2 regions of the Paenibacillus marinisediminis genome follow, and region 1 is predicted to be linked to the other one. Evidence: predicted binding sites of a transcription regulator. Region 1 holds the regulator's gene; the other holds the start of a gene.
The links. The regulator CtsR, encoded in region 1, represses protease genes until heat stress. The targets are predictions, from matches to a motif close to ATGGTCAATAAAGGTCAAACA.
Positions count from the first base shown of each region.

Region 2: clpP (ATP-dependent Clp endopeptidase proteolytic subunit ClpP) is a predicted target of CtsR. The motif match lies at 7,163-7,183, and genes of this name have one in related genera.

Region 1 covers NZ_JBTGUH010000018.1:152-9,367, forward strand. Annotated here, with positions in the region: gene ACXX53_RS21950 (CtsR family transcriptional regulator) at 1,530-2,000, shown strand; gene ACXX53_RS21955 (UvrB/UvrC motif-containing protein) at 2,110-2,670, shown strand; gene ACXX53_RS21960 (protein arginine kinase) at 2,794-3,867, shown strand; gene clpC (ATP-dependent protease ATP-binding subunit ClpC) at 3,945-6,392, shown strand; gene radA (DNA repair protein RadA) at 6,557-7,924, shown strand; gene disA (DNA integrity scanning diadenylate cyclase DisA) at 7,941-9,020, shown strand; gene pssA (CDP-diacylglycerol--serine O-phosphatidyltransferase) at 9,087-9,216, shown strand, end outside.
Region 2 covers NZ_JBTGUH010000014.1:39,793-63,056, reverse strand. Annotated here, with positions in the region: gene gpmI (2,3-bisphosphoglycerate-independent phosphoglycerate mutase) at 1-687, opposite strand, end outside; gene tpiA (triose-phosphate isomerase) at 689-1,441, opposite strand; gene ACXX53_RS20860 (phosphoglycerate kinase) at 1,496-2,680, opposite strand; gene gap (type I glyceraldehyde-3-phosphate dehydrogenase) at 2,980-3,984, opposite strand; gene ACXX53_RS20850 (sugar-binding transcriptional regulator) at 4,023-5,078, opposite strand; gene ACXX53_RS20845 (TetR family transcriptional regulator) at 5,494-6,099, shown strand; gene ACXX53_RS20840 (DMT family transporter) at 6,165-6,485, shown strand; gene ACXX53_RS20835 (DMT family transporter) at 6,488-6,802, shown strand; tRNA gene ACXX53_RS20830 (tRNA-Arg) at 6,919-6,993, shown strand; gene clpP (ATP-dependent Clp endopeptidase proteolytic subunit ClpP) at 7,295-7,882, shown strand; gene ACXX53_RS20820 (stalk domain-containing protein) at 7,944-9,224, opposite strand; gene ACXX53_RS20815 (ABC transporter substrate-binding protein) at 9,712-10,752, opposite strand; gene ACXX53_RS20810 (ABC transporter permease) at 10,786-11,601, opposite strand; gene ACXX53_RS20805 (ABC transporter permease) at 11,598-12,452, opposite strand; gene ACXX53_RS20800 (ABC transporter ATP-binding protein) at 12,449-13,420, opposite strand; gene ACXX53_RS20795 (SIMPL domain-containing protein) at 13,753-14,508, opposite strand; gene ACXX53_RS20790 (acyltransferase) at 14,849-16,006, shown strand; gene ACXX53_RS20785 (hypothetical protein) at 16,878-18,824, opposite strand; gene ACXX53_RS20780 (RNA polymerase sigma factor) at 18,828-19,328, opposite strand; gene ACXX53_RS20775 (AlkZ-related protein) at 19,492-20,166, opposite strand; gene ACXX53_RS20770 (helix-turn-helix transcriptional regulator) at 20,197-21,183, opposite strand; gene ACXX53_RS20765 (cold-shock protein) at 21,352-21,552, opposite strand; gene ACXX53_RS20760 (HPr family phosphocarrier protein) at 21,935-22,201, opposite strand; gene whiA (DNA-binding protein WhiA) at 22,321-23,253, opposite strand; gene ACXX53_RS20750 (gluconeogenesis factor YvcK family protein) at 23,258-23,264, opposite strand, start outside.

The DNA of each region.
Region 1 (9,216 bases):
CATTTCGTACATCTAATTGCAGGGATGATAACCCTAGAACACAAATTAGATGCATTTCGTGCATTTATTTCAGCCGGAATTGGACAATGAACCTAAAAGTAGCTGAAATAGATGTACATTATGCAGTAAGCATTCAGCCGACGTCCAACTGCAACACACTAGCTGCACGATATGCAGTTAGTTGAGGTACACGTACATAGGAACTGTGTCACACGGGCTAGATGCATTTTGTACATCTAATTGCACGGAGGATAGCCCTAAAACACAAATTAACTGCATTTCGGGCATTTATTTCAGCCAGAATTGAGCATTGAACTTTAAAGTAGCTGAAATAAATGTACATTATGCAGTAAGCACTCAGCCAACATACAGACACTACATACTAGCTGCACGAAATGCAGTTGGTTCAGATATACGGCACATGAAACATGCCTGATGATAACGATAGAGGAGTTCCTCAAAAGGACAGCATCGAGCGAACCCGGGCGGATGTTGGACTCGAATCGACAGGGAGTTTCCATAACTATTCACAAGTTGAGGAAGGATTCGCTATTTTTCGTAAACTTTCCACATGTGTATAACATTCTTAACAGCATATTGCCTCTTATTATTCCATGTAACCATTGAAACTTAGCAACATATCCACTCACATGTCCACTTTTTATCCACCATTTGTGGAAAGGTCTTCGATTGTTCACATTTTCCAAGAGGATATTAAGAAATATTAGAGCAATATCTAAGGCATCTGTGCATAAGTGTGTTCATAATTTGACGTGAATGAACATATGAAAGTTGAAATCCCACACTTGCTGTATGCAGCAAATGACGAATATACTCGAAATTTAAGAATACTCCCATGCATCCTTGTGACATTCCATCAGATCTCGATATCCTAGATATCGCATCGTATACCAAGCAATAACCTGTGTACTCCGACAGCATCATCGCACCCATTGACTCCATAGTGATCGCCTTGTTATTCCCTAAGAGGTAATTTCCCCGTTATTTCAGTAAGCCAGTGGCATGCAGCTCGCTCTAACCGGGATAAACCCAGTTATCACACTCGCTGACCCCATTTCCCACTCGAGATTACTCCTATAAGAGGGTTTTACCCTGTTATCTCTGAATCCTGCAATCCCAGACACACTGTAACAGGGAAATACCGTATTACCAGTATTGGTCAAACTGTGTGCACTAGCTGCATCTTAGCCAAGCTATCCATATATCCGTATATGAGTTAACATGCAGTGGAGTCACGCGTACATCCGCACATTTTACCCTTGTGATGCCCGGATCACGCGCTAGCGCAACAGTGTATAAGTTCGCTGATCCAACCAGATACACTGCATAATTAATATTGTCAAATATAATGAAATGGCATATAATATAATCAAGGTCAAAGAAAGTCAAAGTCAACGAATACTGACCTTTATCGAATAACCAGTCGATAAGATGGTTAAACCTTATATAGGTATATCTCTCTTCAGCAGGTAATGATGTGAGTAACATAGACGGGAAGGAGAGTGAACATGCGAAACATCTCCGATCTCATTGAGCAGCATCTTAAGCTGCTGCTTATGGATAGTCAAGAAGGTGCAGTTGAGATTCAACGAAACGATCTGGCGCTGCAATTCTCATGCGTACCTTCACAGATCAACTACGTGATTAATACGCGATTTACCCTTGAAAAGGGCTACTTGGTTGAGAGTAAGCGAGGCGGCGGCGGTTATGTTCGTATTCAGCGAATATCCCTTCCGGCTCAGCAAACGATTCAGACCCATGTGTGCGATACCATTGGAGACTGTATAAGTCAGGGGGCGGCAGATGGACTCATATATCGTTTGGAAGAGGCTGAGGTCATCACCTATCGAGAGGCCAATCTGCTTCGTGCGGCTATGTCTCGCGATACCCTTGCCTTGAAGCTTCCTTATCGAGATGAGATACGCGCCCGATTGCTGAAAGCGATGCTGCTAACCTTACTAGGTCAATCCAAATTATAGCTGTGTACATGGGTGGCGTCAGGTTGAAGAGTTAGTAACGGACACAGGCGTTCACAAAGCTTGAACAACAAAGCGTTCATAACGCTGGATCAGGAGGAGGAACGATTAGATGTTGTGTCAACAATGCGGTCAGAAGCCGGCTACATTGCATTTTACGAAGATTATTAACGGACAGAAGACAGAGATTCACATCTGTGAAAGCTGCGCACGTGAGAAAGGCGAACTTATCCCAGGCGCGCCTAACGGATTCTCCATTCATAATCTGTTGTCTGGCTTGCTCGATTTTGACTTAACAGGTGGAGCTGCACAGTCGAATACAACTGGACAATCGCCTGCTAAATCGCAAACGGCTCGCTGTGATAACTGCGGGATCTCGTATTCACAATTTAGTAAAATGGGACGCTTCGGGTGCGACCACTGCTATGTATCATTTGGTGAACGCTTGGATCCTTTGCTCAAACGAGTTCACGGGAACACCGTTCATGTTGGGAAGATACCAAGACGCAGCGGTGGGTTGATGAAACGTAAGCGTGAGTTGGAAGAGCTTCGACATGAGCTTCATGAAAGTATCCGGCATGAACAGTTTGAGAAGGCAGCGGAATTGAGAGACCGGATTCGCAATTTGGAGCAAGAGATGTGCTCTAAGGATACACAGGCATCCAATGAATGATCTTATGAATAGTCATTAAAGTACAATCTGCACTTGCTATTCTCATCTCTCTATTTCAGTTGATCATACATGGACTTAATCGTACAAGACGGAACTCCGTTTCATTGAAGGAGGAGGTAGCGAATGACCACATATTCTTTTATGGAACAGCCAGTAAGCGATTGGATGCGCGGAACAGGGCCAGACAGCGACATCGTCATCAGCAGCCGTATCCGCATCGCTCGCAACATACATGGGCTGCCATTTCCACTGTTGGCGACTAATCAGCAGTCTCAGGAATCGCTAATGCTATTATCGAAGGTAGGAGAGACTCCTGAGTTCAAAGAGCTGGGACATTTTCAGATGATGAGGTTGTCTGACTTAAATGATATGGAGAAGCAGGTGCTGGTTGAGAAGCATCTGATTAGCCCGAACCTGGCGAATGAGTCGCGCAACGGCGGACTGATCCTGAAGGATGATGAATCTGTCAGCATCATGATCAATGAAGAGGATCATCTGCGCATTCAATGTCTGTACCCAGGACTGCAAATTGTAGAAGCTTGGGAAGCGGCTAATGTGATTGATGATATATTTGAACAGCAGGTGGAATATGCCTTTGATGAGAAGCATGGCTATCTGACCAGTTGTCCGACAAATGTGGGTACCGGTATTCGCGCTTCGGTTATGATGCATCTGCCTGCGCTTGTGCTTACGAAGCAGATTAATCGAATCCTGCAGGCTGTATCTCAAGTCGGACTCACGGTTCGCGGTTTGTATGGAGAAGGCAGCGAAGCGATCGGCAACCTGTTTCAAATATCAAACCAGATCACACTTGGTCAAACGGAGCAGGAAATTATCGATAATTTATATGGAGTCGTGAAGCAAATTATTGAGCATGAGCGCAATGCCAGGGAACAGCTCCGTCAAGATAATATCACACGAATCACGGATAAGGTGTGCCGTTCATACGGTATTTTGAAGCATGCGGCGATTATGGAGTCTAAGGAAGCCGCGCAGCGCTTGTCCGATATTCGTTTGGGGTCAGATCTTCAGATATTGAAGGAAGTATCCCCTACGATGTTGAATGAATTAATGGTAATGAGCCAGTCTGGCTTCCTGCAGCATATTTATAATAGACAGATGAATGCGGATGAACGCGATATTTATCGTGCTCGACTCGTTCGTGAGATGTTGGGCAAGGAACGACAGAATGGTTGAGATATGATTAGTAACCATAACTAAAGCTTGTTCTTATTGAAAGATAAATTATTCATTATAAATGGAGGTGCAAGTGGATGATGTTTGGTAGATTTACAGAACGAGCACAGAAAGTGCTGGCACTGGCCCAGGAAGAAGCAGTCCGCTTGGGACATAACAATATCGGTACGGAGCATATATTGCTCGGTCTGATTCGTGAAGGTGAAGGAATTGCTGCGAAAGCGCTGGTCGCTCTGGGTTTGAGCCTCGATAAAATACAAGACGAAGTGGAATCGCTCATCGGCCGCGGTCAAGAGCAGCCTACGAATATTGCGTATACGCCGCGTGCGAAGAAAGTCATCGAGCTGTCGATGGATGAAGCGCGCAAGCTCGGTCATACTTATGTCGGTACCGAGCACATCCTGCTTGGCCTAATCCGTGAAGGTGAAGGCGTGGCTGCGCGCGTGCTTAACAATTTAGGCATCAGCTTGAACAAAGCGCGCCAGCAAGTGCTCCAGCTGCTTGGCAGCAGCGAAGCGGTGTCCAGCCATCATGGCACGCCGCAGAACGTAAGCACACCAACGTTGGATGGCTTAGCGCGTGACTTGACGGCGATCGCGAAGGAAGGCAACCTTGATCCGGTTATCGGCCGTAGCAAGGAGATCGAACGCGTGATCCAAGTTCTTAGCCGCCGTACGAAGAACAACCCTGTGTTGATCGGCGAGCCTGGGGTTGGTAAGACTGCGATCGCAGAAGGCCTGGCGCAGAAGATCATTCAGAATGAGATTCCCGAAACGTTGCGCGATAAGCGTGTAATGACGCTCGATATGGGTTCTGTCGTAGCCGGAACGAAATATCGCGGCGAATTCGAAGATCGCTTGAAAAAAATTATGGATGAGATTCGTCAAGCGGGAAATATTATATTGTTCATCGATGAGCTGCATACGTTGATCGGTGCGGGCGGCGCAGAAGGCGCGATTGATGCTTCTAACATCTTGAAGCCATCCCTTGCTCGCGGCGAACTGCAATGTATCGGTGCGACGACATTGGATGAATATCGCAAATACATCGAGAAGGATGCTGCCTTGGAGCGCCGTTTCCAGCCGATCACAGTTGATCAGCCTACTCCGGAAGAAGCGATCCAGATTCTAAAGGGATTGCGTGATCGTTACGAAGCGCATCACCGTGTGAAGATCTCGGATGAAGCGATTGAGCATGCGGTTAAGCTGTCTGATCGATATATCACAGACCGCTTTCTGCCAGATAAAGCGATCGATCTGATCGATGAAGCTGGTTCTAAGGTTCGCTTGAATTCGTATACGGTTCCGCCGAATCTGAAGGAGCTTGAGCAGCGTCTTGAAGATATCCGTAAGGAGAAGGATGCTGCCGTACAGAGCCAGGAATTCGAGAAAGCTGCTGCTCTGCGTGATACAGAGCAGAAGATGCGCGAAGAGCTTGAAACTGTGCGCAACCAATGGAAAGAGAAGCAAGGTCGTATGGACTCCGAGGTAACAACTGAGGACATCGCTCAGATCGTAGCGAACTGGACGGGAATCCCGGTTATTAAGCTGAAGGAAGAAGAAACGGAACGCTTGCTGAAGATGGAAGATATTCTGCATAAGCGCGTGATTGGTCAAGACGAGGCTGTTAAAGCAGTCAGCCGTGCAATCCGCCGCGCACGTGCAGGCCTTAAGGATCCGAAGCGTCCGATGGGCTCCTTCATCTTCCTTGGACCTACTGGTGTCGGTAAGACAGAGCTGGCCAGAGCGCTTGCCGAGTCTCTGTTCGGTGATGAGAACGCCGTAATCCGCATCGATATGTCTGAATATATGGAGAAGCATTCCACTTCACGTCTAGTTGGGGCGCCTCCAGGATATGTAGGCTATGAAGAAGGCGGACAACTGACGGAGAAAGTACGTCGCAAGCCTTATTCCGTCGTACTGTTGGATGAGATTGAGAAAGCTCACCCAGAAGTATTCAACATCCTGCTTCAAGTGCTGGAAGACGGACGCCTGACGGATTCCAAGGGACGAATTGTAGACTTCCGCAACACGTTGATCATTCTGACATCGAATGTTGGCGCTGAAGCGATTAAACGCAATACGACACTTGGCTTCACGGCAACGGAAGATTCCGGTCGTGACTATAACAACATGAAGGATAAAGTCATGGGTGAGCTGAAGAAGAGCTTCCGCCCTGAGTTCTTGAACCGGATCGACGAGATTATCGTATTCCACTCTCTTGATGAGAAGCACATCGGTGAGATTGTCAGCTTGATGGCAGACGATCTGAAGAAGCGTCTGAACGAACAGAACATTAACTTTGCGCTCACGGATAAAGCGAAGCTCTTCTTGGCTAAGGAAGGCTATGATCCAGCTTATGGAGCTCGTCCATTACGTCGCGCGATTCAGAAGCACATCGAGGATCGATTGTCCGAAGAACTCCTGAGAGGCACGATAACTAAGGGAGATTCGGTAACGATTGACGAGCAGGAAGGCCAACTGGTCGTCCTAAACAACGAAGTTAAACCTGAAGTTACAACATAATTGCTCAAATATAGCGATAATTCACGAATAACGGTCAATTCCTCATATTTAGCAGCGAAAAACGGGTCCTCTGGACCCGTTTTTTTGTCACACTTCTTTCCACCACTCTTTAAAAGTGGTAAACTTGAAATTATTGAGCTTTTAGACAGGAGTTGTTGGCTGTCATGGCCAAGGTCAAGACCAAGTTTTATTGTACAGAATGTGGATATGAATCCCCTAAATGGATGGGCAAATGCCCAGGATGCAATGAATGGAATTCGATGGTGGAAGAGCGTGAAACCGTCGTTAAGACCACCGGCGTATCCTCGACCCTCACTCAGACGAAAGAAAAGCCACAACCCATCATACATATAGAAAGTGGTCGTGAACCGCGTGTCAGCACAACGATATCCGAATTGGATCGAGTATTAGGCGGCGGAATCGTCCCAGGCTCGCTGATTCTGGTTGGCGGTGACCCTGGAATCGGAAAGTCCACGCTGCTGCTTCAAACATCGAATGCGGTCGCTGGCAGCGGCTTGAAGGTATTGTATGTATCTGGTGAGGAATCCATGCGTCAAACCAAGCTTCGAGCTGATCGGCTGGGGTCCTTGTCGGAACGATTATTCGTATTAAGTGAAACGAATTTGCAATATATTGAAGAAGCAATTGATTTGATGAAGCCGGATTTCCTTATCATTGATTCCATTCAAACGGTTTACCAGCCCTCAGTAGAATCCGCGCCAGGAAGTGTTGCGCAGGTTCGTGAATGTACGAGTGCATTTATGCGGGTTGCCAAGGGCAGAGGCATTGCCACCGTTCTTGTAGGTCATGTAACCAAAGAAGGCGCGATAGCAGGACCGCGCCTGTTGGAGCATATGGTGGATTGCGTGCTTTACTTTGAGGGTGAAAGACATCATTCGTATCGGATTCTGCGTGCAGTGAAGAACCGTTTTGGGTCTACGAACGAGATGGGGATATTCGACATGACCGAAGGCGGGCTCGTTGAGGTTAAGAATCCTTCCGAGCTGTTTCTGCAAGAACGTCCGCTTGGTGTTTCAGGTTCTATCGTTGTTGCAAGTATGGAGGGTACTCGTCCAGTACTCGTTGAGATGCAAGCCTTGGTAGCAGCGACTAACTTTCCATCGCCACGTCGAATGGCGACTGGAATCGACCATCATCGACTGGCACTCATTATCGCCGTGTTGGAGAAACGGATGGGGATGTTCCTTCAGAATCAAGATGCGTACGTGAACGTAGCGGGCGGTATCCGATTGGATGAACCTGCTGTCGATCTAGCAATAGCTGTCGCGATTGCCTCAAGCTTTCGTGATACGCCGACCCAGCCGTTTGATGTCGTCATTGGCGAAGTCGGGTTAACAGGTGAGGTTCGTGCTGTTTCACGAGCGGAACAACGAGTGAAGGAAGCGGAGAAGCTCGGATTTAAGCGAATTATTATGCCTGAGAATAGCTTGCGTGGTTGGACACAGCCTAAGCATATTGAGATCATCGGGGTGAATACCGTTGCAGAAGCATTAACTGCGGCGTTAAGTTAGGGGGCATATATAGAGAATGAAAGAGACGCAAAATAAAATAGATATCATCAACGACTTACTCAAGCTTGTTGCGCCGGGTACACCGATTCGTGAAGGACTGGAGAACGTATTGCGCGCTAAGACGGGAGCGCTGATCGTTCTGGGGTACAGCCCTGAAGTAATGGAAGTTGTAGACGGAGGCTTCTCCATTAACTGTGATTTTTCACCGAGTTACTTATATGAGCTTGCTAAGATGGACGGTGCCATCATATTGAGTGAGGATATGAAACGTATCTTGTATGCGAACACTCAGCTCATTCCTGACTCCTCCATACCGTCGATTGAAACGGGAATTAGACACCGTACAGCGGAGCGTGTGGCGAAGCAGACAGGCAAGCTCGTCGTGTCGATATCCCAGAGACGGAATGTCATCACGCTATACCAAGGAAGCCTGCGCTACTCGCTTAAAGAAATTGGTGTTATACTAACGAAGGCGAACCAAGCGATTCAGACATTGGAAAAATATAAAGTTGTTCTTGTGCAAGGGTTGACCAATTTAACCGCTTCGGAGTTCGAAGAGTTGGTAACACTGTATGATGTTGTCAATGTTATGCAACGGATTGAGATGGTGTTACGTATTAAGATGGAGATCAAGCGTTTCATCAACGAACTTGGAACCGAAGGCAGATTGATCAGCATGCAGCTAGAAGAGCTTGTGAGCAACACAGAGGACGATGCATGGCTGCTATTGAAAGATTATGCTCGTGAGAATAGCGATGAGAAGATTCGAGATATTCTTGCACAGTTGAAGAAATGTACACAAGATGAACTGCTTGACGCCCACCATCTGGTTCGTATGCTTGGATACCCGGCTACACAGGCTACTCAAGATGAACCTATCTTACCGCGAGGATATCGTGTCTTGAGCAAGATCCCGCGTTTGCCGAACGTCGTCATTCAGAACCTGGTTGACAACTTTGGCTCGCTGCCTCAAGTGATGATGGCGACGATCGAAGAGTTGGACGAAGTTGACGGAATTGGTGAAGTGCGTGCCCGCACCATCAAGGAAGGTCTGAAGCGAATCCAAGAACAGGTATTTATTGACAGACAGATTTAATCTTAGATCTTATTTACCAAATATGAAATTACAGACGTTGGGCATAGTAAATCCAGAGGTGAACCTATGATTACAAAGTCCATTCCGAGCTTGTTTACGATCGGTAACTTGTTTCTCGGAATCATTGCCATTATGCTTGCGTTTCATGATGATTATAACTTGGCAGCACTGATGGTCATTATCGCGATGCTGTTAG
Region 2 (23,264 bases), on a different contig from region 1:
AACGGATTGCTCGTAAGACTTCGTGATCGCTTCGATTGGATCGCGATATTTAGGGCCGTCGCCGTATACCATCGCACGGTACGACTTCTCAACGCGCTCCCAACGCTTGTCGCGGTCCATCGCATAGTAACGGCCTTGAACCGTTGCGATCTTACCTACGCCAAGCTCTTTGATCTTCGCTTGCAGCGTCTCGACATATCCGCGGGAGCTGTCTGGAGCAACGTCGCGTCCATCCAGGAACGCGTGCACGTAAACTTCAGTCAAGCCTTCCTTCTTGCAGAGCTCGAGCATCGCAAGTGTATGGTTGATGTGGCTGTGAACGCCGCCGTCAGACAACAAGCCGTAGATGTGCAGGGCCTTGTTGTTGTCTTTTGCGTTCTTCACAGCGCCGAGCAATGTTTCGTTCCCGAAGAATTCACCTTCGCGGATAGACTTCGTGATACGAGTCAAGTCTTGATATACGACGCGGCCCGCGCCGATATTCAAGTGTCCAACCTCGGAGTTGCCCATCTGACCTTCTGGAAGGCCAACGGCTTCGCCGCAAGCTGTCAACGTCGTATGCGGAAACATGCTCATGTATTTGTCATAGTTCGGTTTCTTCGCATGTGCGACTGCGTTGCCGTTAGCTGTGTCGCGTAGACCGAAACCGTCCATGATAATAAGTGCTACCGGTCTTGGAGTAGACATCTTATTTCGCTCCTTCCACAAGAGCGATGTAGGATGCTGGCTGCAAGCTTGCGCCGCCTACCAAAGCTCCATCGATATCGCTTTCCGCCATATACTCGCGGACGTTCTCAGGTTTAACACTGCCGCCGTACTGAATGCGTACAGCTTGTGCTACTTCATCATTGTACAGATCGCGAACTACGCTGCGGATGTAGCTGCAAGCTTCATTAGCATCTTTAGCGGAAGAAGATTTGCCAGTACCGATTGCCCAGATTGGCTCATAAGCAATGACAACTTCTTTCGCTTGCTCAGCGGATACGCCTTGGAATGCGCCGACTGTTTGCACTTTGCAAACGTCGTTTGTCTTGCCGGATTCACGCTCCTCGAGCGATTCACCCACGCAAACGATAGGTGTCAGATCGTGGCGGAATGATGCATGAACTTTCTTGTTCACGATCTCATCTGTTTCACAGAAGTAAGCGCGACGCTCGGAATGTCCGATGATCACATAGTCAACGCCGAGATCCTTCAGCATAACGCCGCTGATCTCACCTGTGAACGCGCCGTTATCTTCGAAGTGCAGGTTTTGAGCGCCAATCTTAATGGACGTGCCTTTAACCGCTTCGACCAATGCCGGCAGATTCGTGAATGGGGAGCAGATTACGCTCTCTACGCCTTCAACTTCTGCTTTGCCTTTAACGTCAGCAACGAATGCCACAGCCTCAGGCACCGTCTTGAACATCTTCCAGTTACCTGCGATGATCGGTTTTCTCACTTGTTTCACTCCTCATTCAGAAGGCAGCCCGAGAGCTGCCGCCTGTTTACTCAATTACTTATCGTTCAATGCAACAACGCCTGGCAATACTTTGCCTTCCATGAATTCCAAGGAAGCGCCGCCGCCTGTAGAGATATGGTTCATCTTGTCTTTCAATTGGAACTTCTCAACTGCAGCCGCGGAGTCGCCGCCGCCGATGATTGTGTAGCCGTTCGTTTCCGCACAAGCTTCAGCCACCGCGCGAGTACCGTGGGAGAATGGATCAATCTCGAATACACCCATTGGTCCGTTCCATACAACTAACTTGGAGTTCTTAATTACATCAGCATAGATCTCACGAGTCTTCGGTCCGATGTCGATACCTTCCCAACCAGCAGGAATACCTTCTTCAACATTAATAACCTTTGTATTCGCGGAAGCACTGAAATCGTCAGCAGTAACAATATCAACTGGGAGGTACAGGTTCTTGCCGAGTTCTTTCGCTTTCTCCATGAATCCGAGAGATTCTTGCAGCTTCGACTCATCCAACAAGGAGTCTCCGATCTCATAGCCTTGAGCCTTGAAGAAAGTATAAGCCAATCCGCCGCCGATAATCACGTTGTCAGCGATTTCGAGCATCTTATTGATAACATCGATCTTATCTTTAACCTTGGATCCACCCACGATTGCTGTGAATGGACGCTCTGGATTGGATAGAGCTTTGCCCAATACGCTAAGTTCTTTCTCCATCAAGAGACCTGCTACTGCAGGGATATGATGAGCAATGCCCTCTGTAGAAGAGTGCGCGCGGTGTGCTGCACCAAATGCATCGTTCACGAACAAGTCAGCTAGTTCTGCGAATTGCTTCGCCAATTCCACATCGTTCTTCTCTTCTCCCTTGTGGAAACGAACGTTTTCGAGTACAACAACGTCACCGTTGTTCATCTCAGCGATCGCAGCTTTCACATTCTCACCGATGGACTCGTCCAGCTTCTTCACCGGCTTGCCAAGCAGTTCACTCAGACGAGCTGCCGCAGGCGTCAAACGCATAGAATCTACAACTTCACCTTTTGGACGGCCCATATGGCTCGCCAGTATCACTTTCGCGCCTTTTTCGATCAAGTGCTTGATCGTAGGCAGTGTTTCTTGGATCCGTGTGTCATCTGTAATCTTGCCATTTTCAAGCGGCACATTAAAATCAACGCGTACAAATACGCGCTTACCATTTACGTCCACATCACGTACACTCTTCTTGTTCATCTCCATGTTCCTCCTATCGAATCCTGATACTCGGTTATTGATCTTGTATGGTTTATATCTGTTTCTATGCAATGGTTGATGGAATCATCATCTATATATAGGTGTTCGGTTCTAAAAATGGTTATATATCTGTAAGAGACTTGGTTTATATACTTCTACCAATAAGGAAATGGGAAGTGTCTTCACCAAGCCAACTTGTGTTCAATATTACATATAAATAAAGCCTATATGGAATGAAAGAGGAGACCCTCACGGGTTTCTCCGGCGGTGTCCCCTCTTTGATTGTTTAAGCTATGATATTACAGGCCTTTAGCTGCGATGAAAGCTGCCAAGTCAACAACGCGGTTGGAGTAGCCCCACTCGTTGTCGTACCAGGAAACTACTTTCAGCATGTTGTCGCCTACAACCATAGTGCACAAGGAATCGATTGTAGAAGATGCTGGGTCACCGTTGTAGTCACGGGATACAAGCGGCAAATCGGAGTAGTTCATGATACCTTTCAAAGCTCCGTTAGCTGCTTCTTTAAGAGCTGCGTTAACTTCGTCAACTGTAACGTTTTGTTTCAGTTCAACAACGAGGTCAGTTACGGAAACGTTAGGTGTAGGTACGCGCATAGACATACCGTTCAATAGGCCTTTCAGTTCTGGAAGAACCAAACCTACTGCTTTAGCTGCACCAGTTGTGGAAGGAATGATGCTTTCAGCTGCTGCACGAGCACGACGAAGGTCCTTATGCGGCAGGTCAAGTACGTTTTGGTCGTTAGTGTAGGAGTGAACAGTTGTCATCATACCTTTAACGATACCGAACTTGTCGTTGATTACTTTAGCGAATGGCGCCAAGCAGTTTGTTGTGCAAGATGCGTTGGAAATGATGTTGTGGTTAGCAGCATCATATTTGTCTTCGTTAACGCCCATAACGATTGTGATATCTTCGTTAGTAGCTGGCGCGGAGATGATAACTTTCTTAACTGTGTCGCGCATATGAAGTTGTGCTTTTTCTTTCGCTGTGAAGATACCTGTGGATTCAACAACGATTTCTACGCCTACAGAACCCCAAGGAAGGTTTTCTGGGTTGCGCTCAGCGAATACTTTAACTTCTTTACCGTTAACAACCAAAGCGCCTTCTTTAGCTTCTACAGTTGCATCAAGAGTGCCTTGAGTTGTGTCATATTTCAACAGGTGAGCGAGCGTTTTAACGTCTGTAAGATCGTTAATTGCTACGATTTCTACCTCAGAGTTGTTCAATGCTGCACGGAATACGTTACGACCGATACGTCCAAAACCGTTAATACCAACTTTAACCATTGATGATTCCTCCCATTTCCTTGTGTTTGAAATGTTATTTATTGCTCAAGACGGCTCGTAGGCACGTCGAGACCACTTAGTCTGGCAATCTCATTCGCTGCGGCTTCGTCTGTCACGAGTATGCTCTCATGACCAGCCTTTAATACAGCGGCGATGGATTCTGCCTTGCTCTTACCGCCTGCAACGGCGATCACGACCTCTGTTCGGGATATGTCTTCTAGACGCAATCCCAATGTGAGCATCGTATGTACAACATGCCCGTCACGGTCAAAATAATAACCGAATGCTTCGGCCACTGCGCCTTCACTCTTTAAGGAGTCGATCGTATTCGGATCGACCTTGCGGCGTCTCGCCATAATAAGCGCGTCGCCTATGCCGTGAATGACGATTCGGGCTTCGCGTATGACACGCAACAGTTCTTGAATGTTAGGCTCCTGCTTCAGCGATTGATATGCATCTTCGCTTATCAGATCCGGCACATGCAGCAATCGATACTGTGCGCCGTATCGCTTCGCCATCATAGAAGCAATCGTGTTCGCTTGATATTCCAAGCTCTCACCTAAACCGCCTCTTGCAGGTACGAACCAATTCCCCTTATGGGGTGCTGAGTTCGTTAGTTGATCTGCTACAGCGGCCAATGTGGATCCGCCGGTTACAGCAATTACATCATCTTTGCTTATGCACCGATTGAGGACATTGCATGCTGCTCCGCCCAATTCTTGCTTGACTGCCGGGGTGAGGTCGGAATCGCCGGGAACGACGATGACTTGCTTCAACCCATAGGCCTCGCGAATAGCCTCTTCCAGGTGACGCGTACCAAGCAATTCCCGCATAAGCGGTTCAAGCTGCAAGACAAGCTTGCGTCCTTCCTCGCTGATACGCATGCCGGCGGTCTCTGTCTCAATGAGACCTTGCGCTTTCAGCAGGTCGGTTTCGGCCCGCAATACTCTCTCTGTCATCTGTAAGGATGCAGCCAGTGTTCGACGACCAATCATATCCGACATCATGATCTGGTACAGAATTGTATAGCGTTTCTTCAACAGTTCCAATAGGTCGGGCAGCAGACGTTTATTTATCTCTAACCATTCACGCAATTCTCTCCACTCCTGCACTCCCAGAAACTGTGTAGATGATGACTGGACTCAAAATGTCCCTCTGTCACATTTTATGTCCCACCATTATTCTACCTAAAATTCCTTCAAGTTGCAAGTATCCCGCATCTAGAATGGGCTATTAGCTTCAAACTTATTCATCCCTGCTGCAGCAAGGGATTTCAGGGTTGTCCCGCTGACATATGAAATGTGCATACCCGCCCATAACTTGTGAAAATTTAATGAAGGAAGCAGGCGTATGTCGGAGGAAACACATCCATATGGTATGCCCATCACCGATAATCAGGATTAACCGTGATTAGCCACGATTAACCGAAATTGACTTCGTCCAGTAAGAAGCATAGACTTAGCATATAAATGAATGACTGTCAGTCATTTTTGAGGGAGGAACTGTTGATTGAAACCTAAACAAGAAGTGAAACGAGAAGCACTGCTTCAAGCATCCCTATCTCTCATTATGGAAAAAGGGTTTCAACAGACGTCTGTCAGCGATATTGTCAAACGCGCGGGATTAGCGCAAGGGACATTCTATCTCTATTTTCCAACCAAGAATGATCTCGTTCCCGCCGTAGCCGACCATATCCTGCAGCAGCTGCTCAGCCGCATCCAGAAGGACACCGCTGGGTTAACCAAGTTGTCGGACAAGCTGCATGCCATTATAAATGCAACCTTTGAGATGAACGCGGTCTTCAAGGAGGTTATCCTGCTATGCTATTCCGGACTTGCGTATCATCATTCCTTCCCACGATGGGAGGAGATCTATGAACCGTACTATATCTGGTTCCGAGAACAGGTTCAGCAAGCGTTGGATCAGGGAGAGATCGAAGTAAACTACCATATTCCTTATATGGTACGCATGCTTATCAACATGGTAGAGGTTTCGGCAGAGACTGCTCATTTTGTAGATATCCCTCAAGGGAAATCTGAAAAGGACATTAACATCATTAAGGAAACACTGCTGCAAGCAATGGAACGCTCGTTAGGCGTGATTCGAACCGTATAAGTGTATCGTTCTTAATCATCATCCGCTGCAGATTAGTGAAACAACATGAATGGGGGAAGATGATTTTGGCTTGGATTCTAGTTCTTATAGCCGCAGCACTCGAGATTGTATGGGCATCGGGGCTTAAGTACGCTTCAACACCCATGGAATGGGTTGGAATATTCGCATTGATCACCATCAGCTATGTCTTGCTGATTCAGACTTATAAGAAGCTGCCTGTCGCAATCGCGTACACGGTGTTCGTCGGGATTGGTACGATAGGCACCTATATTATAGGCATCTCGCTTGGAGAGCCTTATTCCCTGCCTCAGATTGCTTTCTTGATTATTCTGCTTGTTGGCATCATAGGCATGAAGCTGTCAACGAAGGATAAGGAGGAGGCTTAATTATGGAATGGCTCTTATTGATTATCGCAGGTCTTGAAGAAATCATATCCGTGATCGCTATGAAATATATAGATGGATTTAAGAGAAAGACGCCGTTGATCGTGATGACTCTGGGTCTTGTCCTATCCTTCTTCTGCCTTACGCAAGCCATGCTGGTCATTCCTGCAGGTGTCGCTTATGCGGTATGGGCTGGGGTCGGTGCGGTCGGCATTACATTAGTCAGCATGTTCTGGTTTAAGGAAAAGTACAACCGCACTCAGATGATGTTCCTCGTCTGTATCGTCGTAGGGATCATCGGTCTGAAGTTAACGACATAAAGAATACACTTCATTAATGGCAAACGGCACTCTTCCATAAAAAGTTAACGGTTGCACTTTTAGCATGATTCCACTATAATAAAAAATGCATCATTTTTGTAAGAAGGATGTTGTAAGCGCCCGTGGTCCAATGGATATGACGTAGGCCTCCGGAGCCTGAGATCAAGGTTCGATTCCTTGCGGGCGCGCCATACCATTCTCGTTGATGCCTGATAATGAAGTTAACGTATGAATATTGAAGGCTACTAAGATCGAAAGCATCTCGATCGTCTCCTCACGCATAGGGAGAAGATTGGAGATGTTTTTTTCATATATTCTTAGATATTTGCTGAATACAGCTCATAAATAAGGACAAACTAGAGTTTGACTATCTTTGACTTTTACCCTCATCTTCGTTATTATAGGATTATGGCTCTTAGAGAAATTAATTCTAATTTCCAACCGTTTAAGGGTCGTATAAATGGTTTATATTGAAGCTGAGGAGGGGTATACGTGAGTGTAATACCTATGGTTGTCGAACAGACGAATCGCGGCGAACGTGCCTACGATATTTATTCTCGTCTCTTAAAGGATCGCATCATCTTCTTGGGAACACAGGTCAACGATGTAGTAGCTAACTCCATCATTGCTCAGCTTCTGTTCTTAGCAGCAGATGACCCAGAGAAGGACATTCATCTTTACATTAACAGCCCTGGCGGCTCTATTACAGCAGGCATGGCGATATTCGATACGATGCAGCATATTAAACCAGACGTTTCTACGATCTGTGTCGGTATGGCCGCTTCGATGGGCGCGTTCCTACTTAACGCTGGCGCGAAGGGCAAGCGTTTCGCGCTGCCTAACAGTGAAGTCATGATTCACCAGCCGCTTGGCGGAGCAGAAGGTCAAGCAAGCGACATCGAGATTCGCGCTCGCCGCATCCTGAAGATGCGCGATAAGCTGAATCAGATCTTGTCCGAGCGCACTGGTCAGCCGTTAGAGCGTATTGAGAAGGATACAGACCGCGACAACTTTATGACGGCATATGAAGCGCAAGCCTATGGTCTTGTCGATCAAGTGTTGGAGAAGCACCTGATCTAAGCCGGTAACAGTAAAGCCCGCATCGTGAGCAGATACGATGCGGGCTTTTGCTTGGCTATTATTAGAGATTGATAAATACCGTCCTTAGCTTGCTGCTGTATTGAACGTCGAGTCCCAGACCCGTACTCAGGAGACTGAGTGGAACATACGTCTTAGCTTCATGGCCGACCTTGTGCAGGAACACCGGCGCACCCGCATCAACCTTCGTCTCATTGACTTGCACGGAAGACGATCCTACCTTCATGACCACTACATTATTTTCTTTGGAGACCGTTATACTGGAATCCTTGCTATCCCATGTCGTTTCAGCACCAATCGCACTCGCGATATCCTTGACCGAGACATAATTCTTTCCTTGCAGCAGAATCGGCTTATAAGGCGTATCCATAATCTCACCCTGAACGATAATGTTCATCGGTTTGCCCGCGGCAGGTGCCTTTAATGGACGATATTCACCCCAGATCGTTTCCGCGAACAGTTCAGAGATCGCTTCATAACCGCGTGGATTCGGATGAATATCTCCCTTTAACATATGTGTCATGAGCAGCTCCTTGCCTTCAAATCGCTGCGCCAGCGACACGACCTTCACGTTCATGCCGCCTTCATTCGCATCCCGTGCCACTTGGGCGACTGTGGTTGAGTAAGCTGTTGTCAATTCCTGCAGTTTAGCATAATTATCCTTATCCATCACGAAGGAAGGAAACGGTTGATATTGATCTGCGAGAATGATCATCGCATCTGGATTTATCTGCTGGATCGCCGCCAGAATCGCAGCGACATTGTCTGTATATGTATCAAACCATTCCTCTACGCTCTTCACCAATTGTGCCGGCTGACTATTCTGCCAGTCGCTCAACAGCCAAAGTACGTCGTTTCCGCCTATCGTTATCGGAATCACATCAGCCCGCCGCAGATCTGCTTGAATCTCGGCAACATTCAACACAACGTCTGGCAAGTTCAAGCCCTTCAAGTCCGGCTGAAGGTCATACACTCTCACGTTAGCCCCAGCTTCAACCGCTTCCATCATATGCCTCAGGCCAGCGCTTGTCAGTGCGGGTATAGAATAATTGACCATCGCGGCACGGCCATGAATCAACGCTTGCTCATAAAGGCGATCTACGTAACCGTATGTGGGACGCAGCAGCTCGCGCGTCGCATCATCGTACATACCTGGCTCGTAACCAAAGGTGATAGAGTCTCCTAATCCAACAATATGATATGTATCATCAGCCTGAGGCTTAGGTTCAGCCTTCACGGGTTGAGACAGCAGCATTGCGCACAGTATGATGCTTAAGGTGAATGTGCTTACTACACGCATCCTACTCCGTTTCCAATTCAGCATACCGGCAACACCCCCCCGAATTTATTTAATATTATAAATTATACTGCTTCATATGATCATTACTTCATTATCCTAACATATTGAACTTTGTGCCACATTAGATTTTTGTATATAGTCATTAATCTCCATAGGTAATTGTCCAGACAAAAAAAGGACCGCATCGTTTCACGAGACGATGCGGTCAATATATGTTCTAGGGGTAAACTGTAAACCATGAGAAAGATAAAACGGATCCCTTGATCATCGGATCAAATCCTACTACTCAAGGATATGAACTAGCGCGGCAACCCTCCCTCGAAAATCGTCATCTGTCATTCGGTCCATAATTAGAATAACGCCCGTACATTAAATCAAACTGAATTGAACCTTAAAATTTCATAAAGACTGAATAAGCTTCGAGTAGCGAAAAACAAAAATCCCTTGCCCAAAGCCTCATTAACAGGCTCCAAGCAAGGGATTGCATATATGCTTCACGTATAACTTAAGCTTAACGTCCGCTCTTCAACTCTGTCCAGAGACGGTCGTACAATTGAATCTTGTCACCTACGTCAAGGAGCCATTCCGTGCGGGAAAGCTCTTCCTCAGACAAGTTAATCATCGTGTTGCTGTTGTACTTTTCACTTTGATACTTCTTCGCTTCCGTTACAGGGTTGCTGTATCCGATCGCTTCGTAGTTCTTCGCGCTGTTCTCTGGGTCCAGCATGAAGTTGATGAACTTCTCAGCAAGGTCTTTGTTCTTCGCACCCTTTGGAATCGCGTAGTTGTCCGACCAGATCGTAGCGCCCTCTTTAGGTACAACGAACTTCACATCTGGATTCTCAGCAGCGATAAATGCCGCATCACCGGACCATACAGTGCCGATCCAGCCCTCTTCCTGCATCATCTTCTGCTTGATGCTGTCCGTATCGAACGCAAGCACGTTAGGTACAAGCTTCTTCAGATCCTCTACAGCAGCTAGAATATCCTCATCGTTGTTGGAGCTGTTAGACTTTCCGGCTTTCTTCAGCGCCATGCCGATGATTTCGCGGTTGTCATCTAAGAGCAGCACTTTACCTTTATATTTTTCATCCCACAGATCAGCCCAGCTGTCGATATCTTCCTTCACGTATTTCGTGTTGTAAGCAATGCCAGTGACGCCAGATGTGTAGGTAATGGAGTATTTATTACCTGGATCATATGCAGGGTTCTTAAATGTGTCTGCAACGTATTGGAAATTCGGAATATTGTTCATATTAAGCGGTTCAAGAAGATCCTGCTTAATCATACTAGAAACCATATAATCCGAAGGTTGGATTAGATCATAATCCGAACCGCCAGCCTTAATCTTAGCCAGCAACTCTTCATTGTTAGCGAAATAAGAATAGTTAACCTTGACGTTGTACTCCTCTTCGAACTTCTTAATCATGTCCTGATCGAAGTTGTCAACCCAACTATATAAGTTCAGAGTCTCTTTCTTCTCACCGCAGCCCGTAAGCGCAGTAAGTGCCAACAATCCGGCCAATACGACCGCAAACCATTTTTTGTTCAATTTACTACCCCTCTCATAGAAAAAAATAAAGTATTAGAATGGCAGCACGGAGCTGCGCTTATTCCCCTGGCCGCGGTTTAGAAGCCACTGTGCCAGAATAATCAGCAATATGCTGACAAATATCATGATGGTACACAGAGCGTTGATCTCAGGCGAGATCCCCCGCTTCACAGAACTGTAAATATAGATCGGCAGAGTCGTCGAATTCGGACCCGCTACGAAGAAGCTGATGATGAAATCATCAATGGAGAGCGTGAACGCAATCAACGCTCCAGCCGCAATGCCTGGCCAGATTGAAGGCAGAGTGACATACCGGAAGGTCTGCCACTCTGTTGCTCCAAGATCGCTGGCTGCTTCCTCTAATTGCTTGCCCATATTTTCTAACCTTGAAGATACGATAACATATACGAATGATGTACTGAACGTAACATGCGCAATCATAACCGTCAGCTTACCTAGCGGAACATGGAGCTGGCTGAACAGGATCAGCAGCGACAAGCCCATAATGATCTCAGGTACAACGATTGGCATATACATCAGGCCCCCGAAGCCGACCCGCGCTTTGCTGTTCATATTGCGCAGCGCCAATGCCGCCAGGGTGCCAAGCAACGTCGAAATAATAGTTGATGTGAATCCGATGCTCAAGCTGTTGCTGAGCGCTTCTAACACATTGTCATTCTGGAACAGCGAGCCGTACCAGTGCCAAGTAAAGCCTTCCCAGTTCGCGCTCATTCTCGAATCATTAAATGAGAAGATAATGACCAGGAAAATGGGAACATAGATAAAGGCAAGCATCAGGTACGAGTGAATCGATAACAGCGGATTCTTGCGTTTTGATGCTGTCTTCATGACCTCGCCTCCTTAGATGCCTCGTACTTGGAACGCATGGCGCGGTTGAATAATCCAATAATGATTAGCGAACTGATGACAAAGATGATCGATAACGCAGAACCGAAAGGCCAGTCTCGCGCGCCTAAGAACTGATTCTGAATCACGTTGCTGATCATCTGCGACTTCGCGCCGCCGAGAATATCGGTGACGACAAACATCCCGGTCGTCGTAACGAATACGAGTACCGAGCCCGTCATAATGCCAGACTTCGTCTGAGGAAGCGTGATGTGCCAGAAGGAGCGCCAGTTTGACGCGCCCAGGTCGCTTGCCGCTTCCAGCAGGCGACGATCCATCTGCTCCAAGGCAACATAGATCGGCAGCACCATATATGGAATGAAGGTGTACACCATACCAAGCAGTACAGCGCCCTCCGTATAGAGCAATTGCAACGGTTCATCGATAAGACCTAAGCTCAACAATCCATTATTCAGGAAGCCTTGCGTCCGCAGAATCATAACCCAAGCATACGTACGGACGAGGAAATTGATCCAGAATGGGATCGTTATGCCGATGAGCCAAAATTTCTGAGCCTTAGGACCAACTGTTGTAATGTAATACGCCAGCGGATAACTGATCAATAAGCACAAAACTGTCGTAACTACAGACAACACAATGGTATCCCAGAAAATACTGAGATACAGCGGATCAAAGAATCGCGCATAATTGTCTAGCGTAAAGCTCCACACGATGTTTCCTAAGTTGTCACGCTGCATAAAGGAGATGACAAACACCGCAATCATCGGGATGACTAGGAAGAAACTAAACCACAACAGGACAGGTGAGGCAATACCTAATGTGCGCTTCTTCATAGCCCGATTGTCACCTCATCCTGAGGATCCCAGGTCAGTCTAACTTGCTGACCGATCTTCCATTCCCGTGTATCTGTAAAGTCCAGCACGCTTGTAACGCTGACTTGCTCTTGATCTAGATGAACTATTAATTTATGAATATTGCCGAGATAAACGATATCTTGAATCGTACCGCGTCTTGAAGCATCCTCGATATCCGTTAACACACGTACCCGCTCAGGACGAACTGAGAATAGCTTGTCTTCATGGAAGATATTGTTCTCACCGATAAACGTAGCTGCAAACAACGTCTCCGGGCGTTCATATATAACTTTTGGAGAACCGACCTGTTCAATACGACCGTTATTCATAATAACGATTCGATCAGACATCATCATCGCTTCTTCTTGGTCATGCGTAACATATACGAAGGTAATTCCCAAACTGCGCTGAAGCTGCTTCAGCTCTGCCTGCAGGTTCTTCCTCAATTGCAAATCAAGTGCGCCAAGCGGCTCGTCAAGGAGCAGCACTTTCGGCTTATTTGCGATGGCGCGAGCTATCGCAACACGCTGCTGTTGACCGCCGGATAATTGATGCGGGTAGCGATTCGCAAACGCTGTAAGTTGCGTCAATCGGATCGCTTCAGCGATGCGTTCCTTTTGTTCAGCGGCCGGAATCTTCTTCATCTTCAGACCGAACTGAATGTTTTCCTGCACGGTCATGTGCGGGAACAATGCATAGTGTTGAAACACCAGGTTCAAATTCCGCTTGTTCGGCGGCAATTGGGTAACATCTTCTCCATCGAGACGAATAATACCCGATGTTGGTTGTTCAAATCCAGCAATCATGCGAAGTATCGTCGTTTTTCCGCATCCGCTCGGTCCGAGCAGCGTTAAAAACTCCCCCTCATCGATTGTCAAAGACAAGGGATGAACAACGGGGTGCCCAGCAAAATGCTTTTCCACATTTTCCAGACCAATCATGTACATCAACCCCTTCCCGTCGTCGGTAGACAACGTCATACAATATCATTAAAAAAAGCCATATCCATTGGTATGGCTTGCTCGTCCCAGCATTAATTTTTTTGCATATTCAATATACATTGTTTTGACTGCTCTTACAACTAGTTTTGTGTAAATTCGACATATCCATACATGAATTAGTTAGAATTTCATGTATTTGTGCCATCTAAAGGGTAATTACCCCCTAATTTAAAGCATTTTTGGCTAAAAATAAAAGACTCCCGACATTGACGCATCAGGAGCCTTCATGCTTATTTCATATATTGGAGCATAGGTTGAGCTATCGTATTAACCTGTTCTTACTTCAATTCGAAATCAATCTGCACCCTCGTCTGCAGCTGCACTTGACCTGCTTGCGGAGCTGACTTCATCTCAGCGAAATCCGCCTTGGCAGCCAACATGTCATAGTTCATCTGCACCGGACGATAATCGGAGCTCGTTTCCGTAATGGAGATCACCGCGCCCAGTTGACGTCCTCCAGCCTTCGCAAGCGCCTCCGCCTTCTTCTTCGCATGCTGAACAGCCTGCTCTAACGCCGCAGTCTCAGCACCTGATTGATTTTCCACATCAAAGCTGATGGAGTTAATGCGGTTAGCTCCTGCCTTGGATGCCGCGTCCACCAACTCGCCAAGTTTCTTCATGTCGCGATAATTCACCTTGATCATATGCTCAGCGTTATAGCCGACAACCTTCGGCTCTTGATTCTCCTTGTACTGATACTGCGGCTGAACGGAGAATTCAGTCGTCTTGATATCCTTCGCGTTAATGCCGTACGTCTCAGTCAGCACTTTATACACCTTATTGAATGCAGCCGCATTCAACTCCTGTGCCTTGCTTGCCGATTCGGCATTGGTCATGACGCCCATATTCACGTAAGCTATATCTGGGTCCAGCTCCAAGCTTCCGATTCCATTTACCGAAACTACATTACGCATACTATCACCTGCCGCTTCCACTACGCTAGGTTGGCTCCAGCCCAACCCGCCAGTTGCTCCGAATATAAGCGCAACACCTAGTACTGCCGCCGCTAATGGGCGCTTCCACCCTGTATTCATGTGAACCCCTCCGATACTAATTCGATTGGAATTTTTAACTATTGACTAGACGGGCCTGATTTGGAAAATGTTGCAGGTTAGAGCGTACATCAGCTAAAAAATTGGCTGAAAGCTTGCTCTGCAGCTGCACTCAGATCAATACCTCAAAAAAAAGTAAGTTTTTTGCAGGTTATAGCTCAGTCTATGTCGAACTTTTAACGACATTCTTACTTCATCGTTATATGATAGAGGATGGCGCTGGTTTATACATAGTTTGTCCTTATTGGCACTTTAATGTGCCGTATCCTTGTTTTACGTACCATAGATAGCTCTAAGCTTATAGAAGGGGTTGTTCATTGACATGAGAAGAGAGAAGATAGAATATCTATCTTTCTACAGGGCGATCGCCATTTTAGCCGTTCTGATGATTCACGCAACGTCACAGGCTGTGGCCAATATGCAGACTTCCAGCTTGTATTATGGGTATGTATTCGCCAACATTTTTTCTAAATTCGCGGTCCCGTCCTTTATATTCTTAACTGGATTCGTCCTGTTCTATAACTATGCGGATAAAGGACTGAAACGTTCGAACATCTTATCTTTTTACAGCAAGCGCTTAAAGTTCATACTCGTGCCGTACTTTATCGCCTCTCTCTGCTACTTCGCTTTGATTATGGTGATGCGCGACGGTGTTCAATTGAACATGAAGACGCTTAGCGCCCTTGTCGAGGATCTGCTCACAGGATCCGCATATGCGCACTTATATTACATATTTGTTCTCGTACAGTTTTACATACTCTTCCCGCTTCATCTAATGGCCGCTCGTTCTAAGACATTTGTGAAGTACAGTATCGTTATCGGTCTTGCTATTCAATGGGCGTTCATTCTCATAAATAAATATGAGTGGCATGTACCGCAGAAAGGCAGCATTTTCTTGTCTTATATCAGCTTTTGGATGTTGGGATCCTACATAGGTATCAACTGGGATCGATGCAAGGCTTGGCTCCAATCGCTGTTCAACCCAGCCGCTACTAAGGCTCATAAATGGTGGAACTTCGTATTATGGCTCAGCTGGCTCGTTATAGCGCTCGCGCATGTTCAAGTATGGTACTGGTACAACCTTAGAATATGGATGATGAACTCACTGGGATACGAAGCGCTGTTTAACATTCACAGCTTGTTATCATGCCTCATTCTCATTCAGATCAGTTCACTGATACAACGTCGCGCCAAAGGAGCCTGGACACGCCTGTTGAATCATCTGGGCGAAGTATCCTTCGGGATATACTTGCTCCATCCTGTGATCCTGCTCGTCTATCGCAAGTTCCCTTGGCATGGGGGATCACCTACGCTGTATCCGATCTTCGTGATCGGCGGATTTGTCGTAGCGCTAGCAGCCTCCTGGATCATCGTAGGACTCTTGTCGCGCTTCTCGTGGTCATGGATGCTCTTCGGCTCCAACACGAAAACAGCCGCCTCTAAGAAGGCAGCTAAGGATACTACAGTGGTATCGGGATAATTTGCACGAAGGTAGTGTATAGAGGGGCATCGCGCCCCTCTTTTTTTGTGAGCGGACGCTTATGTGTATGATTCCGGGTAGGGCGCCCCGCTCCGCGGAAGGGTTAACGGGGGTTTTACCTGTTACATCGTGCGCGCGCTCATGGGAGGGCTGTAACAGGGGATTTACCGCTTTCGGCGCCTATCTGGCTGGCTCGAACCAATCGGCGGATGAGATAAACGCGGGTTTTGCCCGTTACGGCCCTCGTGCGCGCTCTTGGGCGGGCTGTAACGGGGTATTCACCGCTTTCGGCGCCTATCTGGCTGGCTCGAACCAATCCGCGGATGAGATAACGCGGATTTTACCCGTTACAGCCCGCGCGCGTGCTTGTGGGAGTGCTGTAACGGGGGAATTACCGCTTTCGCACAACTGTAACAGTAACCTGATTCATGCATCAGCCTCTTCCGTTGAGGAATCGGACACAGGAGCCGCTATTTCACAAAAAAACAGAACATTTGAAGTTTACCGGACTCAGAAGCCCTTATTTGCTTCAAAACGGGCAGTTCTACGTCGATTGTTCACAGATAACGGAACCACGGTCCGCGAGCATGGTGAAATGTTGATTTTTACTGAAAATAAAGGATCGTGTGTCCGCTAAGCAGACTATCGTTGTATGCTCAACACAAATTGCAGTAAAAAGCACCCAAAAAATCTGACTCCACAAACTTACCTGGCTAAAGATATAATCAGCAATCTCAATATTAGTGATCATGAAAACCAAGTCGCTTTCCCAGTCAACCTGGCTGGCCACACCCCTGCGGAAGAGATAACGCAGATCCCCTCCGTCACAGCACTCATCGCCACCACTCACAGGAGTGGAGTTAACGAGAAATTACTTACCCGACTGCTCAGCAACATTGTACGTGTAAAATACATCCCTCTCCCCGACCACGCCAGCGAAGATCAGCTTGCCTTCCTTGAACAGACGGATCGTCAGCTCGCTCGGCTGCTCACCTTGAAGCATCTCACGCATAGTCAAGATTGGCGCGTTAGCATCAGTCGTCGAGATGAGCACAATATCGTCGCTGCCATCCGCCAACTGCACTACAGCGGCAGCATAACCGCTAACCGAATCACGATAAAGCACATTAGAATGCAGCGCGCCGTCAATCCATCCATAAGCTTCAAACGTCCCTTGCTTTAGATCCGCCTTCATCAGACGCAACCGCTCTCCTGCAGTTACTTCCTGCTTTATCATAAACCAGAGAGCTTCCCCTTGATCGGACGTATCATAGAGCAGCTGCGTGAATTCCTTGTTACTCCAGCCTTCGTCTACAGGAACATCGTTCAGAGCCAACACTAAACTGCCCTTTTTTCCGTCCTCATCTATATAAATATCTCCTTCATCCCACGGAGACATGGCAATTGAGGATATCTCCTCCATCTCATCAATTAAATAACCTCGATCTGGATCTCGGGATAGAACAAATCGTTTGCTCGCCACTCTGTAATAGGGATACTGATACGAGTACATCATATCCGCTTCAATCACAGCCCGACCGTTCGTTTCCATCTCGACCTTATGGATTCGATAATCAACTTGACGAGGGGATGTGCCTTTCATATACCCCGGATTGAAGCTAAAATACTGATGCGCCAACGCCTCATCCCGGTAGATAAGCGCCTCCGCCATATGCGACACCGTATCCTGAGGAGTCGGCTTATGGTCACCAAGCGTCAGATGGACCATCTGACGACGGCTAGGATCAGCATACGCAGCTTGGAAATAGATAATGTCTTTGCCGTCCGCACTCCATGTCACATTTTCCACTGTGAAATACGGTCGCTGTGGTTCATCCGCAAACTGATCAACATCGTCCCACGACCAATCATTACTCACTGGTAAGCTGAAGTTGCTACTCAATCTTTGCCGCGTCTGCAGATCGATATCAGCCACCCACAAATTCTGCATACGTAAATCTCCCTCTTCGAGCACATACAGAACATATTTACCGTCAGATGAAACTACCGGCTGTGTACCTTCCGTAAAAAACGTCGATTGCTCTGATTTCACATCCCATGCATATATGCTGCCTTCACGCTCATAAAGGATACTATCCGCATTGCCTTTGTACGCAGGGTGACTGCCCTCAACTAGGAACCGCTCTTCACCAGATGCGGCATCAATCTCCCAGATCTCATGAGTAACAACATCAGCATTAGCACTAACAGACCGCCCTCTAACAGCCAACAGCCTGCTGTTGCTTGGAGACCATGCAAGCTCTCCTATATAGTCCCGTGAAGCACCTATCTGCCGCTCTTCTCGCTCAACAAGATTATATACATACAATCCCCCCGCCTTCACATAGGCTAACTCCTTACCATTCGGGGATGTCGTCAGCGAATTAATATCAACGCCTGGCACGATTAATTCAACACTTAACCCCTCCTGCTTATAGATACCCTCCTGAGGAACAGACACATACAATACATCGCCAGCCGCCACGGCGGATGAGGCCGGATCTAGACCAAGCTGCTGAATGGTGTCAAATACCGGTGTCACCTTCAGATCAGCCGCAAACACTCGCTGCGTGGCTACCTCACTGCTGGTCCACAGCACGACTGCTGCTGTCACGAGCACGAGCATCGCGGCACTCAAGCCATAACGCCACATTCTCGACCGCGTCCATCGTGCCCTGGCTGTCTGCGCCTCACCTTGCTCATCACGTTCCATGCCCTGTACCCATTCGTTTCTCAGCTCAGCCTTCAGCTTGCCATTGACAGGAATCTTCAGATGCAGCTCCCGCAACTGCTTCTCGATATCCGGTTGTTTCTCCATCGCTCACACCTCCCCCAAGCATTTCTCGATCCAGATTGACAGCTTCCTCCGCACCCGCTGCATGCGCGTTCGCAGCCACGAGCCGTCCTTCCCAGTGATTCTGCTGATTTCTTCATAGGATAGATCAAGCATGTACTTCATCTGAACACACTCTCGATCCTCAGGTGGGAGCGCCACTAACGCCTTCTGCAAACACTCATGAGCCACGCCCGTCTCCGCACATAACTCAGGGATATGCTCATAACCCGCTGCTTCCGGATCTTGTCCATAAGGAACATCCTTCCTCTGGCGATAATGATCGATGATGCGATTGCGGGCAATCGTGAACAGCCAGGCCCGATCGTACTCAGGAACCGTTCCGCCCTGTTTCCGAGCAGACTCAAACGACTTCCGAAATATATCACTCACGATATCGTCCGTATCCCAGACATCCCCGACCCGAAAGCGCACATATCGATATACGTCATCATAATAATCATCGTACAACTCCAGGAACGATCTCATAGGTTCCCTCCCTCTCCCTTCACCCCATTAAACGATTTATCTTGGAAAATGTATCACCATAAGCCGCACATTTGCGATTAAAGTCCATATGAGCATAAAGTTACTAAAAACAGCTAAAAGGGAGGCACTTCGGCCTCCCTTTTATATAACCACTTATTTCCGATTATAAAGCAAATATCTTCGCAAACACGTTCGTCGCCTCTTCAGAACTGACCCTCGTCAGATGCTCCTTGAGCTTCGAGCTTGCTTCATCACGAGAGATCGGCTCAATAGCAACCCCTGCTCCCTGCATCCATATCTGCGTCGGCTCATAGGAGGTGCTGCGCCAGCCGTTCATTTCTCCCGCAGCATTGCGCCGCTCCTTCACACCAGATATGACGATATCCATATGCCCCTGCAGCTCCTGTAGCGCCTTATCGAAGTCGCCCTTCTTCTCCTTCGCCTTCATACCTGCTGCAGCTCGCAGCGCTCTCGTCTCAATCCCAGGCTCATCTGCGATAATGGCGTACAGCTCTTTTGCTTCCTTGGACAGCAAGCCATTCGCATATCGCTGCTCGATCGTTCCGCTTGGGCTTAGCAACGCATACACCCAAGGAAGCACCTCGCGCGAGATCAACACCGACTTCTTTTTGATAAACTTGCCGTACGCGGCATGGCCATCCCCCGCGAATCTCACACGCCAACGCCAAGGATCTTGGTCGGAATCCGTATACCACTGCTCCTTCGGCGTTACGCCCTCCAGCGATGGATAATTCGGAATAAGCGGGGTAAGCGGCAGTATTCCCATCTTCTTAACTACGTCTACTGCTTCATCATAAGTTTGGATCAATTGATTCATGCCTGAGCCAACCTCCCAGATTAATGAATATCAGTGTTTAGTATCCGATTCATTGCTGTATTGCTCCACAACCCGTCTCGCCATGTCTCGTACAGCTTCACGCAGCGCCGCAGGCTCTAACACCTCAGCATCCGTCCCTAAGCCGTACATGAAGCGTACAACCCACTCATACTCCGAGGCTGGCAGTTCAAAGTCCGCCTCCCACAGTTCGTCGCTGAGCTGACAGAGCGACTCGCCAATATGCTCGTCCTGCTCGACCCGCAGCATGCCGCGATAATTCAGTCGCGCGCGAATGTGTATCCCCTCCGGCGCGGCACGCCCTGCGCCGGACGCCGCCTGCAGCCGCTGCTCGTCCCGCCAATGCGCGGCCTCGCTCTTGACGCGGTCCTCATCCGGACCGCTCGCACCCTCCACCGCGTCGCAACGATCGACGCGGAACGTGCGTACCTCGCCATGCTCAGGCGAGTACGCCTCGCAATACCAGAAGCCGTGCGCGCTATGCAGCCGCTCTGGCAGAAGCAGCAGCGACCGTTCGTGCCGCTGCGAACGGTACCGCACGCGCAGCGCGCGCCCCTCGGCCGCCGCCTCCAGCATTTGCATCAGATGCGGAGTGCGGTAGCGGCGCGCGGGTATGGACAGCTCCAGCTTGCTGAGCAGCGGCTCGAGCTGGAGCTGCAGGTCAGGCGACAATCCGTGCCTGACCTTGTCAATGACCGTCCACCGTTCCGTATTGAACGGTGTGTCTGCCAGTCGCGTCATGCCATCCAACGCGACAAGCACTGTAAGCGCCTCCGCTTCCGTTAAACCGAGCGGAGGCAGCTTATACCCCTCCATCAGGCGATAGCCGCCTGATGGCCCGCTGACAGCGTACAGCGGGACACCCATCTCGCTCAGCGCCTGCATGTCCCGCATGATCGTGCGCTTCGATACCTCAAGCTTAGCGGCGAGAGAAGCCGCCGTCTCCGCGCGCTGCTGGAGCGCCATAACAATTGCCGTCAAGCGATCGCCGCGTTTCATCACTGCACCTCTATTTACTCGTTATACGTGCAGTATACCATGCTATTGGTGACAGCTTATATGTCACCAACTAATCCGACAATTGAGGTCTATGTATACATACAAAAGGGCACAAAAAAAAGTTGTCCCGCATAAGCGGGACAACTTTTTAACACCAAGGTGTTTTAATTACAGTTTAACAACGTTCTCAGCTTGTGGGCCGCGGTTGCCTTGTACGATATTGAACTCAACGCGTTGGCCTTCGTCCAAAGTTTTGAATCCGTCGCCAGTGATTGCGGAGAAATGTACGAATACATCGTTGCCGCCTTCAACTTCGATGAAGCCGAATCCTTTGTCAGCGTTGAACCATTTAACTGTACCTGTTTGCATGTGTGTTACCTCCAAATAATGTTTTACATGTTTGTTCTTATTTCATTAAACAAAATAAAAATTCACATATTGAAAAAGGTTCCATAGCACTAATGATTACCCTTTTCAATATGTGAATCAAGGTTTCATTTAATGTTGAGTTAACCATACCAAATATAAAGCTGAAACACAAGAGAAATAATTTAAAAATCTTATAAAACGTGTAAATCGAACCAAGTTTATATTAGCACATGCTCACATTATTAGCAAACCGCTTCCATTTTCATGAATACGATTTCAAATTATCGCCAATAGCTGTGATGCATATTGTAAAAAGGAACCCTGGGAAGGGTCCCTTTGATAACATCTTCGCGGGCCGAGTGCCCCGTAAGTATGCGGTAAATTAGTTTTCCAGTTCTTCCTTGCTGACCAGCGTTACTAAAGCGCTTACAGCCTGATCTGCGTCCGCACCTTCAGCAGTTATTGCAATAGACGTTCCTGAGCTGATTGCGAGACTCATAATTCCCATAATGCTCTTCGCGTTTACCTTCTTATCTTCCTTCTCCACGAAGATATCCGAGGAATATTTGTTTGCCTCTTGAACGAACAGTGCTGCTGGACGAGCATGCAGACCTGTCTTCAGACGTACGACAACTTCTTGTTGAGCCATGCGAATCATACCCCCTATATTTAATCCATTTATTCATCGGTGATACCATATAATACGTCGTTTAGGTTCATTTTATCACATTATAGCATTATAACCTATTTTAAACTAGCAGAAAAGTATCAGGTGTTCCGAATTCTCTCCGCCAGCTCATCTAGCTTGCGCAGACGATGGTTTACACCCGATTTGCTCACTTTTCCTGCGAGCATCTCGCCCACTTCCTTCAGGTTCATATCAGGATGGGCAAGTCGAATCTGCGCTACTTCCCTAAGCTTATCGGGCAGACTGTCCAGCCCGAGCTCTTTCTCAATCAGCTTTATATTATCAATCTGTCTAACCGCAGCCCCAATCGTTTTATTGAGGTTGGCCGTTTCGCAGTTAACGATTCTATTCACGGAGTTGCGCATGTCGCGCATGATGCGGACATCTTCGAATTTAAACAGTGCCTGGTGGGCGCCGATAATATTGAGAAACTCAATAATTTTCTCGCCTTCCTTAATATAGAACACAAAGCCTTTCTTGCGTTCTATAAAACGCGCGTTCAGATCGAACTCATTCGCAAGGTCGACAAGTGCCTTGCAGTGCTCCTCATACATCGAGGAGATCTCCAGATGGTAAGAAGACCCTTCGGGGTTATTAACAGACCCTCCAGCCAGAAATGCTCCACGCAAATAAGCGCGCTTACAGCAATTATTAGCGATCGAAGCTGGTTCTATTCCATCCGTGAACAAAAAACCTTCTGACACGATGTGAAGCTCGCTTAGTACTTCTTGTACAGAGTTAGGTATGCGCACGATATACACATTGTTCTTCTTCAATCGCATCTTCTTCCGTACCAGCAATTCCGTGTGAACTTGAAAATACTTTTTCACCAGTGTATACATGCGGCGAGCAATAGCGGCATTCTCCGTCGAAACGTCTAAGATCACTTTGCGGTTCGAGGAGAGCTGCACCGATCCGTTCATCCGCAGAAGCGCAGACATTTCTGCCTTTTCACAGCACGAGTCCGATTCGATCATCGTTAATTCTTTTTTCGTTTGTGCCGCAAAAGACATGTCCTCACCTC